DNA from 2 places in the Paenibacillus sp. SAFN-054 genome. Region 1 is predicted to be linked to the other one. Evidence: predicted binding sites of a transcription regulator. Region 1 holds the regulator's gene; the other holds the start of a gene.

Region 1 (4,949 bases):
CATTCATGACGCTTTCCAGCTGTGCACCCGAGAATCCATAGGATTCTTCCGCGATCTTGTCCAGAACGACCTCTGTATGGAGAGGCTTGTTCTTGGCATGAAGCTCCAGAATATGCTTGCGGCCTTTTTTATCAGGCAAATCCACTTGAATATGACGGTCGAAACGGCCTGGGCGAAGCAGCGCACTATCCAGCATTTCCTTCCGGTTCGTCGCTGCAATCAGCAGAATGCGCGGACTGTCGGAGGAATAAATGCCGTCCATTTCGGTAAGCAGCTGGTTCAGGGTCTGATCATATTCGCGCTGCTGACCGCCCTCGCGCTTGCCGCCGATGACGTCGATCTCATCAATAAAAATAATGGCGCTCTGCTTGTTTTCTTTGGCTGCACGGTTGCGGGCGTCCCGGAACAAATCGCGCACGCGTCCCGCGCCGACGCCGACATACATTTCGACGAATTCACTGCCGGATGCGGCTACGAATACGGAATCCGTATAATGGGCTGCCGCTTTCGCCATAAGCGTTTTACCCGTTCCCGGAGGCCCCGTAAGCAGAATGCCTTTTAACGGCCTGATGCCGAGCTTGCGGATCTCTTCGTGCTTGATCAGGAAATCCAGGGCTTCCATCAATTCCTGCTTTGCATTATCCTGTCCGCCGATCTGCTCGAACGTAAGCTTCTGCGGCCCGCTCTTTTTGCGTTTGCGTTCCGCGCCCGCTCCGACTGCCAATCCGCCGCGCATATTGGTCACGAACAGCAGTCCGCCGATCATCAGCGCAGCGATCACGAGCGGAATAATGTTAAAACCGATAAAAGCAAGGAAAATAAACAACACCGGCACGAAACCTATCAGAATTTCTTTAGTCCATCTTGGCATTATTCCCACACTCCCATCTTGCCGGGATCCCGAGGCAGCACGATAAACTTGCTTGCCGATCCGTCGCTAAGGCTGATATACACATTCTTCGTATCCATCTCCGTCTGGGTCTTGATTCCGGAATCCTGCGCGAGCTTTTGCAGCTTCGCAGGGATGTCCGTGTATTTTTTATTGTCCATGGCTTCTGCAACGGTGAACATCGCAGAATCCCAGTAACGGTTCAGCTTGTCCGAAGAGTGATCTACGAAATCAAATTTCAGCGTACGATTGCCTACAACCGATTTTCCTTTGGTCGTTATTTGATCAACAAGTCCGGATAAATTCGTATTTGGCTTCAAATCAAGTTTCAAGTTGATCTGATTGCGGTTAATATTGAATTGAGCGTCGTTGACGCCCTTATAATCTTGGACGATTTTTTGAAGTGGTCCCTGCATTGTCGTCTGCCGGTAGAAGAACCAGCCGCCAAACAGCAAGGCAGCAGAAATGACAACAGTCAGCACAATCGGTATTGGACGCAATTTCAATTGCTTGTCCTCCTCTCAAAATATGAAAACTAAATTTACTTATATCATATATCATACGAAAAATAGACAACCGCGGCAAAGGAGCTTAAGCCAGAAGCTTCTCGTCACGGTTATTCGTGCTTTTATCAATCAACAATCACTGCAGATAATTAGCAGCTCGTCATATATCTCTGAATTACAAATAAAAGTATATCACATCGTATATATTTAATCGAAGGTAAAGTGTGAAAATATTTAAAATTTTATCCTGTGCACGACAAAGAACCCCATTTTGCAATGAGGTTCTTGCCATTTTCAGGGACTAAAGCTTATCGGTTCGGCAGCGTGAACGGCCCGCCGATACTTTGTCCGTCGCTGAAACGGTAAAAGTGATAATAATAATGATCCTTCGAGCGATAAAATAACTGCCAAGCATATTCTCCGTTATACATTCCCGGAAGCACCCTCAGTTTGTCGATATCCGGTAGATCTTGTTTAACTTTCTCCTTGATTTGCTTCTCGGTCAAACCGTTCGCGAGCAGTTCTTCATGTACCGCACCTTCGCCGGACTTGACTTTGCCGCCATCCATGGTGACCCACACCATGAGAGGCCGATTATCCTTGTCCAGCCCTTCGATAGCCCAGCATACCGTGTCCCACACCGATTTCTGGGCTTCCGTAACCTTGACGAGGCTCGTCTCCTTCTTGGCTGCCAGAATGGCTGCCGTTTCCTCCGCGCGGATGTCTTGCGTTACGTATATGTAATACCGATAACCGCCAAACCCTAGCAGAAGGAGAATCACGATGCCAATGAATATCCACGTCTTTTTTTTCTTTAACATAAGCTCCCTTTCCGAGACCCCTTGGCTAGCGGGACAAGAGACCGTCGAAAGCGGACTGGGCTTCCCGGCGGATTCGTTCTTCGTCCATTGTCAGGCAGGCGCCGTTCTTCACGATCTGCTTCCCGTCAACCCAGACATGCTCAACGTCTTTGCTGCAGGCGGAGTAAATGGCATGGGATATCAGGTCTGTATGCGGAAGAAAATGCGCCTGATCAGTGTTCAGCGCGATAAAATCAGCCTTCATGCCTGGAGCGAGTGTTCCCACCTGGTTCAGGAACAGAGACTGCGCGCCATAGATCGTGCCCATTTTGAGCGCCTCTGCAGCCGGAATCGCCGTCGGATCACCGGAGACACCTTTATGAATCAACGCCGCAAGCCGCATTTCCTCGAACATATCCAGATTGTTGTTGCTTGCAGCGCCATCCGTTCCAAGAGATACCGTCACGCCTGCTTTCAGCAAGTCGGTTACGCGTGCAACGCCGCTCGCCAGCTTCAGATTGCTTCCCGGATTATGGGATACGGCAACATGGTTTGCCGCCAGGATATCAATCTCCTCATCCGTCAGATGGACGGCATGAGCGACCAAGGAAGGTCTTGAGAACATCCCCAGCTTCTCCAGGTGCGCCACGGGCCGAAGGCCGTAGTCACGCACGTTTGCCTCCACTTCCGTCAGCGTCTCGGACATGTGGGTATGCATCGGCAGATCCATGTCATGAGCTGCCTGCACGAATTTCTCGATAAAGTCCGGCGGACAGGTGTAAGGCGCATGCGGGGATATCATTGTCGTGATCCGGCCGTTTGCCTGCCCGTTCCAATCGCGGGCGAACGAAATCGCCTCGTTCAATTTGTGACGCTGAACGTCCTCGGGACACAGACCGATGACACCGCGCATCAAGGATGCGCGCATGCCCGATTCAGTGACGACTTTCGCGACCTGGTCCATGTGGTCATACATATCGAGGAACGTCGTTGTACCGCCCTTCAGCATTTCCAGCACGGATAGCGAGGTTCCCCAGTACACGTCCGAAGAAGTAAACTTGGCTTCCATTGGCCACATTTTTTGTTCCAGCCAAATTTGGAGCGCCAGGTCATCCCCATATCCGCGAAGCAGGGACATCGCAGCATGCCCGTGGGTATTGATAAGCCCCGGCATAAAGAATAAATGCGTCCCGTCTACGACCGTGACGTCGGTGTCCATCTCCGGCTTTTCCTCGCCGATATAAGTAATCAGGTCATCCTCAACGACCATCCAGCCGTGAATGACGGGCTTAGCCTCGTTTGGAACGGCGAAGCTCCCGTTCTTGATCACCCATTTATTTGTCTTCGTGTTCTCCGTCATCCGCAGAATCGTCCTTTCCATTGTCCAAATAATAAGCCAGGCTGAGCAGATCCGTCGTAAAATCCGCCGCATGAATCCGGATGCTGGCCGGCGCCTTCAGAATCGTGGGCGCAAAGTTAAGAATGGCCTCGATGCCGGCCGCAATCAATCGGTCCGCCACATTCTGCGCCTCCACGTCCGGTACGGTGATGATACCGATGCGGATGTTCTTGCCTTTGATCGTCTCGCTGATTTCGCTCATCGGCTGTACCGTCAGGGAACTGATGCGCGTTCCGATTTTTTTCGAGTTCTCGTCAAAAACCGCGACGATTTTAATGTTTTCGCGCAGGTACAGGTTATAGTTCGAGAGCGCATGCCCCAGATTACCCGCTCCGACAAGAACCGCGTTAATTTGCTGGTCAAGATTCAGGATATGGCGGATCTTCTCGATAAGATACGATACGTCGTAGCCGATGCCCTTGCGGCCAAAATCGCCGAAATAAGCCAGATCTTTACGGATCTGAGCGGGATTCAGATCAAGCTTCTGTCCCAGCTCCTGCGATGATACCGTAGCTACTTCACGTTTATTCAAATCATTCAAGTATCTTAAATACACAGGCAATCTGCGGACAACCGCTTCGGATATTTTCTCCGATTTCATGCTTGCTCCCCCTAATTAACAGCTTAAATTATATACACATATTTCCTTGCGATGATTCAAAGCTCTAAGCTTCTTCAGACTTCCTGAAGCCATTCGGATATGCGAGGAACCATCTGTTCCGTGTTCATGTGCTCCATTTTCGGCCCGGGCAGAGAATACAGGAAGTACTTTCCGTAATAGGACTCAATTACGCGCGTATCAAACACAATGACGATGCCGCGATCGCTTGCCGTACGTACAAGCCTTCCGAAGCCCTGCTTAAAACGGATCACCGCTTGCGGTACCGACAGCTTCATAAACGGATTCTTTTTCTGCCGCTGCAGAAGCTCGCTCTTGGCTTCGACCATCGGATGATTCGGCGGCTGGAAAGGCAGCCTTACGATCGCCAGGCAGGTCAGAGCTTCACCCGGAATGTCGACGCCCTCCCAGAAACTGCTCGTTCCGAGCAGGACGGAAGCGCTGCTGTCCTGGAATCTGCGTATCAGCTTCGTGCGGCTGCCGCTGTCTACGCCTTGTCCAAGCACCGTAATATCGCTGCTGGCAAGGGCGTTTTTAAGAGGCTCATGCACCTGTCTAAGCATCCGGTAGGAAGTGAAGAGCACCAGCATCCGCCCATGAGTCGCGATCGCGGCATTCGCCAATGATTGAACCAGCGTATTGACGAATACGGCATCCCCGACGCTGCCTTTCACGCTTGGAAAGTCGCGCGGGATGACCAGCAAGGCCTGATCCCGGTAATTGAACGGCGAAGGAA
Region 2 (4,949 bases), on a different contig from region 1:
TGCTCCCAAACGATGCAGAAATCCGGGCATACCGTATCGCAGGCGGCGCAGTGAATGCAGTCCTCGATCTTGTATTCCGGCAAATATCCCTGCCGGGAGGCGCTTAGGTTCTTCAGGATGCTGTTGGCCGTCACGTTCAGAATCCCGCCCGGCTCCTGCGTTTCAAATCCGAGGACCGGCTGCGGCCTTGCGAAAGGCATCGAGTCTATAAGCGCTGCGCCATTTCCGAAGGAAAGGAACCTGACTTCGTGATATCCCCTGTCAAAGGTCCGCAAATTCGCCTCTACGAGATGGGGCAGCTTTTTCGCAAACGTGGTGCGGATCACCTGCCGCATATCGTCCGGATTCAGGAAGCTGCAAATCCGGAACAAGGCGCCCAGCATCGCCGTATTGACTTTCGTCTTTTCCTCAACGGCAATTTGCAGCGCATCGATCACGGCCAGCGTTCCCTGTGTCATCTTCAGATCTGCGGCCACTTCGGCAAGGTCCCGCGCCGTATTCACAAGCACCGTTCCATCAGGCTGTAAACCGCTGATGACATCAATTGTTTTATACAATGCTTCATGAAATACGCCGACGACATGCGGCTGCTCAATGGGGCTGTGATCGCGGATTTCCACCCCGGGATCGCAGAACCTTACGAAGCTCTTGACCGGCGACCCTTTTTTCTCCGAGCCATAGCTGGAAAAGTTGGAACCATTCAGTCCGGAGCCGGTCACCCCGGCTTCGGCCAGCATTTTCCCGGCCAGATTGGCGCCAAGGCCCCCGATGGATTCGAGACGGATCTCGAAAAATCCCAGTTTATTTTTGTGAGGCAATATCGACATGTTCTCTCCTCATTTCTTTTTCTATATAAAATGAACTTAACAAACACGTTTCATTGGCGCTACGATGACGAGTGTCCTTACTACCGCTGTTGTCTCCAAAATGCTTGAAATTGGTATCTTATGAGGCATTTCGGAGACAAACCTAGGGCTTACGATGCAGCTTTCCTTTGGAAAGCTTTTAGGCGGAAGCTCCGCTTCTTCAGAATCACTCGTCCTCTCCGCTAAGTAACGGTAAATTATAAAGTTCATCTTGTATAAGTCCATAAATCCAGTTTAAAAGAACAATTCGACAGGCTTTGTGATTTAACACACAAACTTTAAAAAAGAGGTGACTGGAATCACCTTTCCGGTTATCGCAGCAGGTTATACTGTGTCTGACAGTCCGATGACAATGACGACTATGTTTATCTTAACGACCAATAACTCACGAAATCGGGGGAGTAATGATGAATAACCAAGCGACAGAGAAGGCCCTAAATCATCAGCCGTCCATGTTCTGCTTCCAATGCCAGGAAGCATCCAAAGGAACCGGCTGTACCCTTGTCGGCGTATGCGGCAAACCGCATGACGTGGCGAACCTGCAGGATTTGCTGATCTATCTGCTGAAAGGCATCTCTTTTCTCAGTCTGGATGTCCGGCTGCCGGAAGTGCTTGAACAGCGCGTATCGCTGTTTATCATGGATTCCTTGTTTGCAACGATTACGAACGCCAACTTTGACCGCGAAATTTTTGTAGGGAAAATCCGGGAAGCGATAGCGCTCCGCGGCGAAGTGCGCGCCTATTATAACGAACAATTTCCGGAAGGAACGGCTCATCTCCCGGATGCTGCCGTCTGGGAAGCGGAACAGGAAGCCGCATTGGATGAAAAAGCACGTACTGTTGGCGTCCTCTCGACCCGCAATGAAGACATCCGCTCGCTGCGCGAATTGATTACGTACGGCTTGAAGGGAATGGCTGCTTATACGTATCACGCCCTTCATCTGGAAAGAGATGACCATGAATTGAACCGGTTCATGCGCCGCGCGCTTGCGGCCACGCTGGACGACAGCCTTGAAGTGCAGGATTTGATCGCTTTGACGATGGAAACCGGCAAATTTGGCGTGAATGCCATGGCGATGCTGGACGAAGCGAATACTTCCGTTTACGGAAATCCGGAAATTACAAAGGTGAATATCGGGGTTAGAAACCGGCCCGGCATTCTCATCAGCGGCCACGACCTGAAGGATTTGGAAGAGCTGCTGAAGCAGACGGAAGGAACCGGCGTGGACGTGTACACGCACAGTGAAATGCTGCCTGCCCACTATTATCCGGCATTCAAGAAATATGAGCATTTCGTAGGCAATTACGGCAATGCCTGGTGGAAGCAGAACACTGAGTTTGCATCCTTTAACGGTCCGATTCTGATGACGACCAACTGTATCGTTCCGCCGAAGGACAGTTACAAGGACCGCATTTATACGACGGGCAACACCGGCTTCCCGGGCGTCCGTCATATCCCGGAAGGCAAGGACGGCGCTGCCAAGGACTTCTCCGCCCTGATCGAGCAGGCGAAAGGGTGCCCGGCCCCAACGGAGCTTGAAACCGGCGAGATCATCGGCGGCTTCGCCCATGCCGCGGTCATGAACGTGGCTGATCAAGTCGTTGATGCCGTGAAATCCGGCGCGATTCGCAGATTCTTCGTCATGGCCGGCTGCGACGGACGGATGAAATCCCGCAATTATTACACCGATTTTGCGGCAGAGCTTCCGAAAGACACGGTCATCCTGACCGCAGGCTGTGCCAAATACAAATACAATAAGCTGGACTTAGGCGAAATCGGCGGCATTCCGCGGGTTCTCGATGCCGGGCAATGCAATGATTCCTACTCCCTGGTCGTCATTGCACTCAAGCTGAAGGAAGTATTCGGCCTGGAGGATATCAACGATCTGCCGATTTCCTATAACATTGCCTGGTATGAGCAAAAAGCGGTGATCGTGCTGCTGGCCCTGCTGTATCTTGGCGTCAAAAATATCCATCTGGGCCCTACGCTTCCCGCATTCCTGTCGCCTAACGTGGTCAAAGTCCTCGTGGATAACTTCGGAATCGGCGGCATTACCAATGTGGAAGATGACATGAAAATGTTCCTTGGTGCGTGATCTAATAAAAACGAATGCCCCCCGTCAGGGGGTATTTCTTTTTTAATACAAAGCTTGATTGAGCTCCATGTTTCGCCCCTGCTTGTTGTATGCTTCCATATCCATACACAAAAAGAAGACCCACAGGACCTGTGGGTCTTCTTTCATTTAGGCTTACATTGGATGGATTTTAAACCAAAGTCAGAATACGCATTCCGTGGCGATCAACGGTCGTTGAAGCAGCTCCCAACCGGTTTTGGCAGATATGAACGAGGCCAGCTCCAAGCCCATGCGGTAATGCGTCTGATAGCCGGGATGGTAACGGCCGCCCCAGCCTTCCACCTCCGGATGAATCAACCCCAAATCAACCACGAATACCTTGTCGTTTCCGTTTTGATTAAAATGCGACACGACCTGTTTCACGCTTTCAAGATAGTTGTTATTCATGGTCCCGACACAGCAAAAGATATACGGGTCCTGATAAGTGTCCAGAATTACCCGAATAAATTCCATATAAGCTGCAATATACTCCTCATCATGAATCGGCGTAGAATAATCGTTCTGGCCCAGATTAATCACGACTCCATGTGGGGTGTACCGGGAAAAGTCCCATGGCGCCGTCCCTTTGCCGAGCGTCCCGGAAAAATGCTCCGGCAGTCCCTGCCTGTTCCCTATCGCATCCTGCCAAATGCCGATTCCGCAGATGGCCATCGTATGATAATCCGCGTTCAACATTCTGGCGCTGATTCCGACATAGGACATATAGCCGTCATCCAGATCCGGAGCTTCTGCCAGCTCATGCGGATGGCCGATCCCTGCTCCATCCGTGATGGAATCGCCGAAGTATTCCAGCCGCAGGGGCTTTGCCGCAGGCGGGGCAAGGAAACTACCCCCGTCAGGCAGGGAGAATTGATGAAACACAATACTGCCGGTCAGAATTCCCGTACGCTTGTGGATCTCCAGCGTGTGCTCACCATCCGGCAACCCCTGTTCGATGACATATTCATGGACTCCCTTCTTCAGGTTGATCCAGTTCCGGGCGACGCCGTCCAATACGATTTCCACATAATCCTGGCCTTCGGAGTCTTCCGCCGTCATCGAGATGGCCGTCCCGCGAAAGGCAACAAATATGGCGCTGTTTACCCATCCGCATTTCGGCCTTTCATCCTCCGCGAGATCGAATCTACCCATCAGCCTGGCATATACACTAAAGCTAAATTCCAAAGCTGTTCCTCCCCTCAACGTCTGTATCGACTTTCTAAACCATGTTCACGTAAAGCCTGCTGAAGTTATTCAACAGGCTGCTCGCTTCCTATAGGAAGCTTCTTTTTTGCGGGTCGCGTTCTCAATGAACGACCCTATCGATTTTATTTTGCCAAGTAGGCGTCGACCTGTTTCTGCAGCTCGGCCTGGATCTTCCCAAGCACCGCTTCGCCTTCCGTTTTGAACTTGGCGAAGTACGTATCCGGATCAAGCGCCCCGTTAAATAATCCGCTGTAATATTTGGCCTGAATCGTCGAGAACTGGGCCACCTCATTCTTCACCGGCGTCGGGTCGAAAGTGAACCCGGTGAGGATGTCCTTCGTGAAATTGTCGGCTTGCGTAATGAATTGGCTGTACTTCCGAGTCTCTTCGTCGATACCGGCCCACTCCCGCTCTAACACTGGATTGAGCATGAGCTGGAACGAGACGATTCCCCCATCGTTGTTCAGCGTTTCGTATTGATGCTCGCCGGCCGGTTTCCAGTTCACGCCTTCGATGCCGTGCTCCAGCAAATCATAATTCTCCTGCTTGTTCGCCCAATCGAGGAACATCATCGCCCGGTCTTTATGCTTGCTCGTCTTGACGATGCAGATGAAGTTGTCCATCTTGAAATTGGAAAGGTTCTTTCCAGGGGTCAGGTCAAACAGGCGCACGGCTTCCAGCTCGCCGCCGGACACCACCTGATTCAACTGGTCGTTAAATGGTTTGGGAACACCAAACGCCATTTGGGGCGTCGCCGATACCT

The links. The regulator Rex, encoded in region 1, represses fermentation and respiration genes when NADH is low (regulators of the CRP and FNR family bind a similar motif). The targets are predictions, from matches to a motif close to TTGTGAAATATTTCACAA.
Region 2: the regulator Rex is predicted to act here: its motif matches at 1,124-1,141, upstream of hcp (hydroxylamine reductase).

The regions. Positions count from the first base shown of each region.
Region 1 covers NZ_JBQCKS010000001.1:1,777,627-1,782,575, forward strand. Annotated here, with positions in the region: gene ACTHPM_RS08145 (AAA family ATPase) at 1-871, opposite strand, end outside; gene ACTHPM_RS08150 (hypothetical protein) at 871-1,395, opposite strand; gene ACTHPM_RS08155 (cell wall elongation regulator TseB-like domain-containing protein) at 1,704-2,216, opposite strand; gene ACTHPM_RS08160 (amidohydrolase) at 2,242-3,555, opposite strand; gene ACTHPM_RS08165 (redox-sensing transcriptional repressor Rex) at 3,530-4,195, opposite strand; gene dinG (ATP-dependent DNA helicase DinG) at 4,270-4,949, opposite strand, start outside.
Region 2 covers NZ_JBQCKS010000006.1:305,914-310,862, forward strand. Annotated here, with positions in the region: gene ACTHPM_RS24245 (2-oxoacid:acceptor oxidoreductase family protein) at 1-827, opposite strand, end outside; gene hcp (hydroxylamine reductase) at 1,274-2,962, shown strand; gene ACTHPM_RS24255 (SGNH/GDSL hydrolase family protein) at 3,143-4,165, opposite strand; gene ACTHPM_RS24260 (extracellular solute-binding protein) at 4,309-4,949, opposite strand, start outside.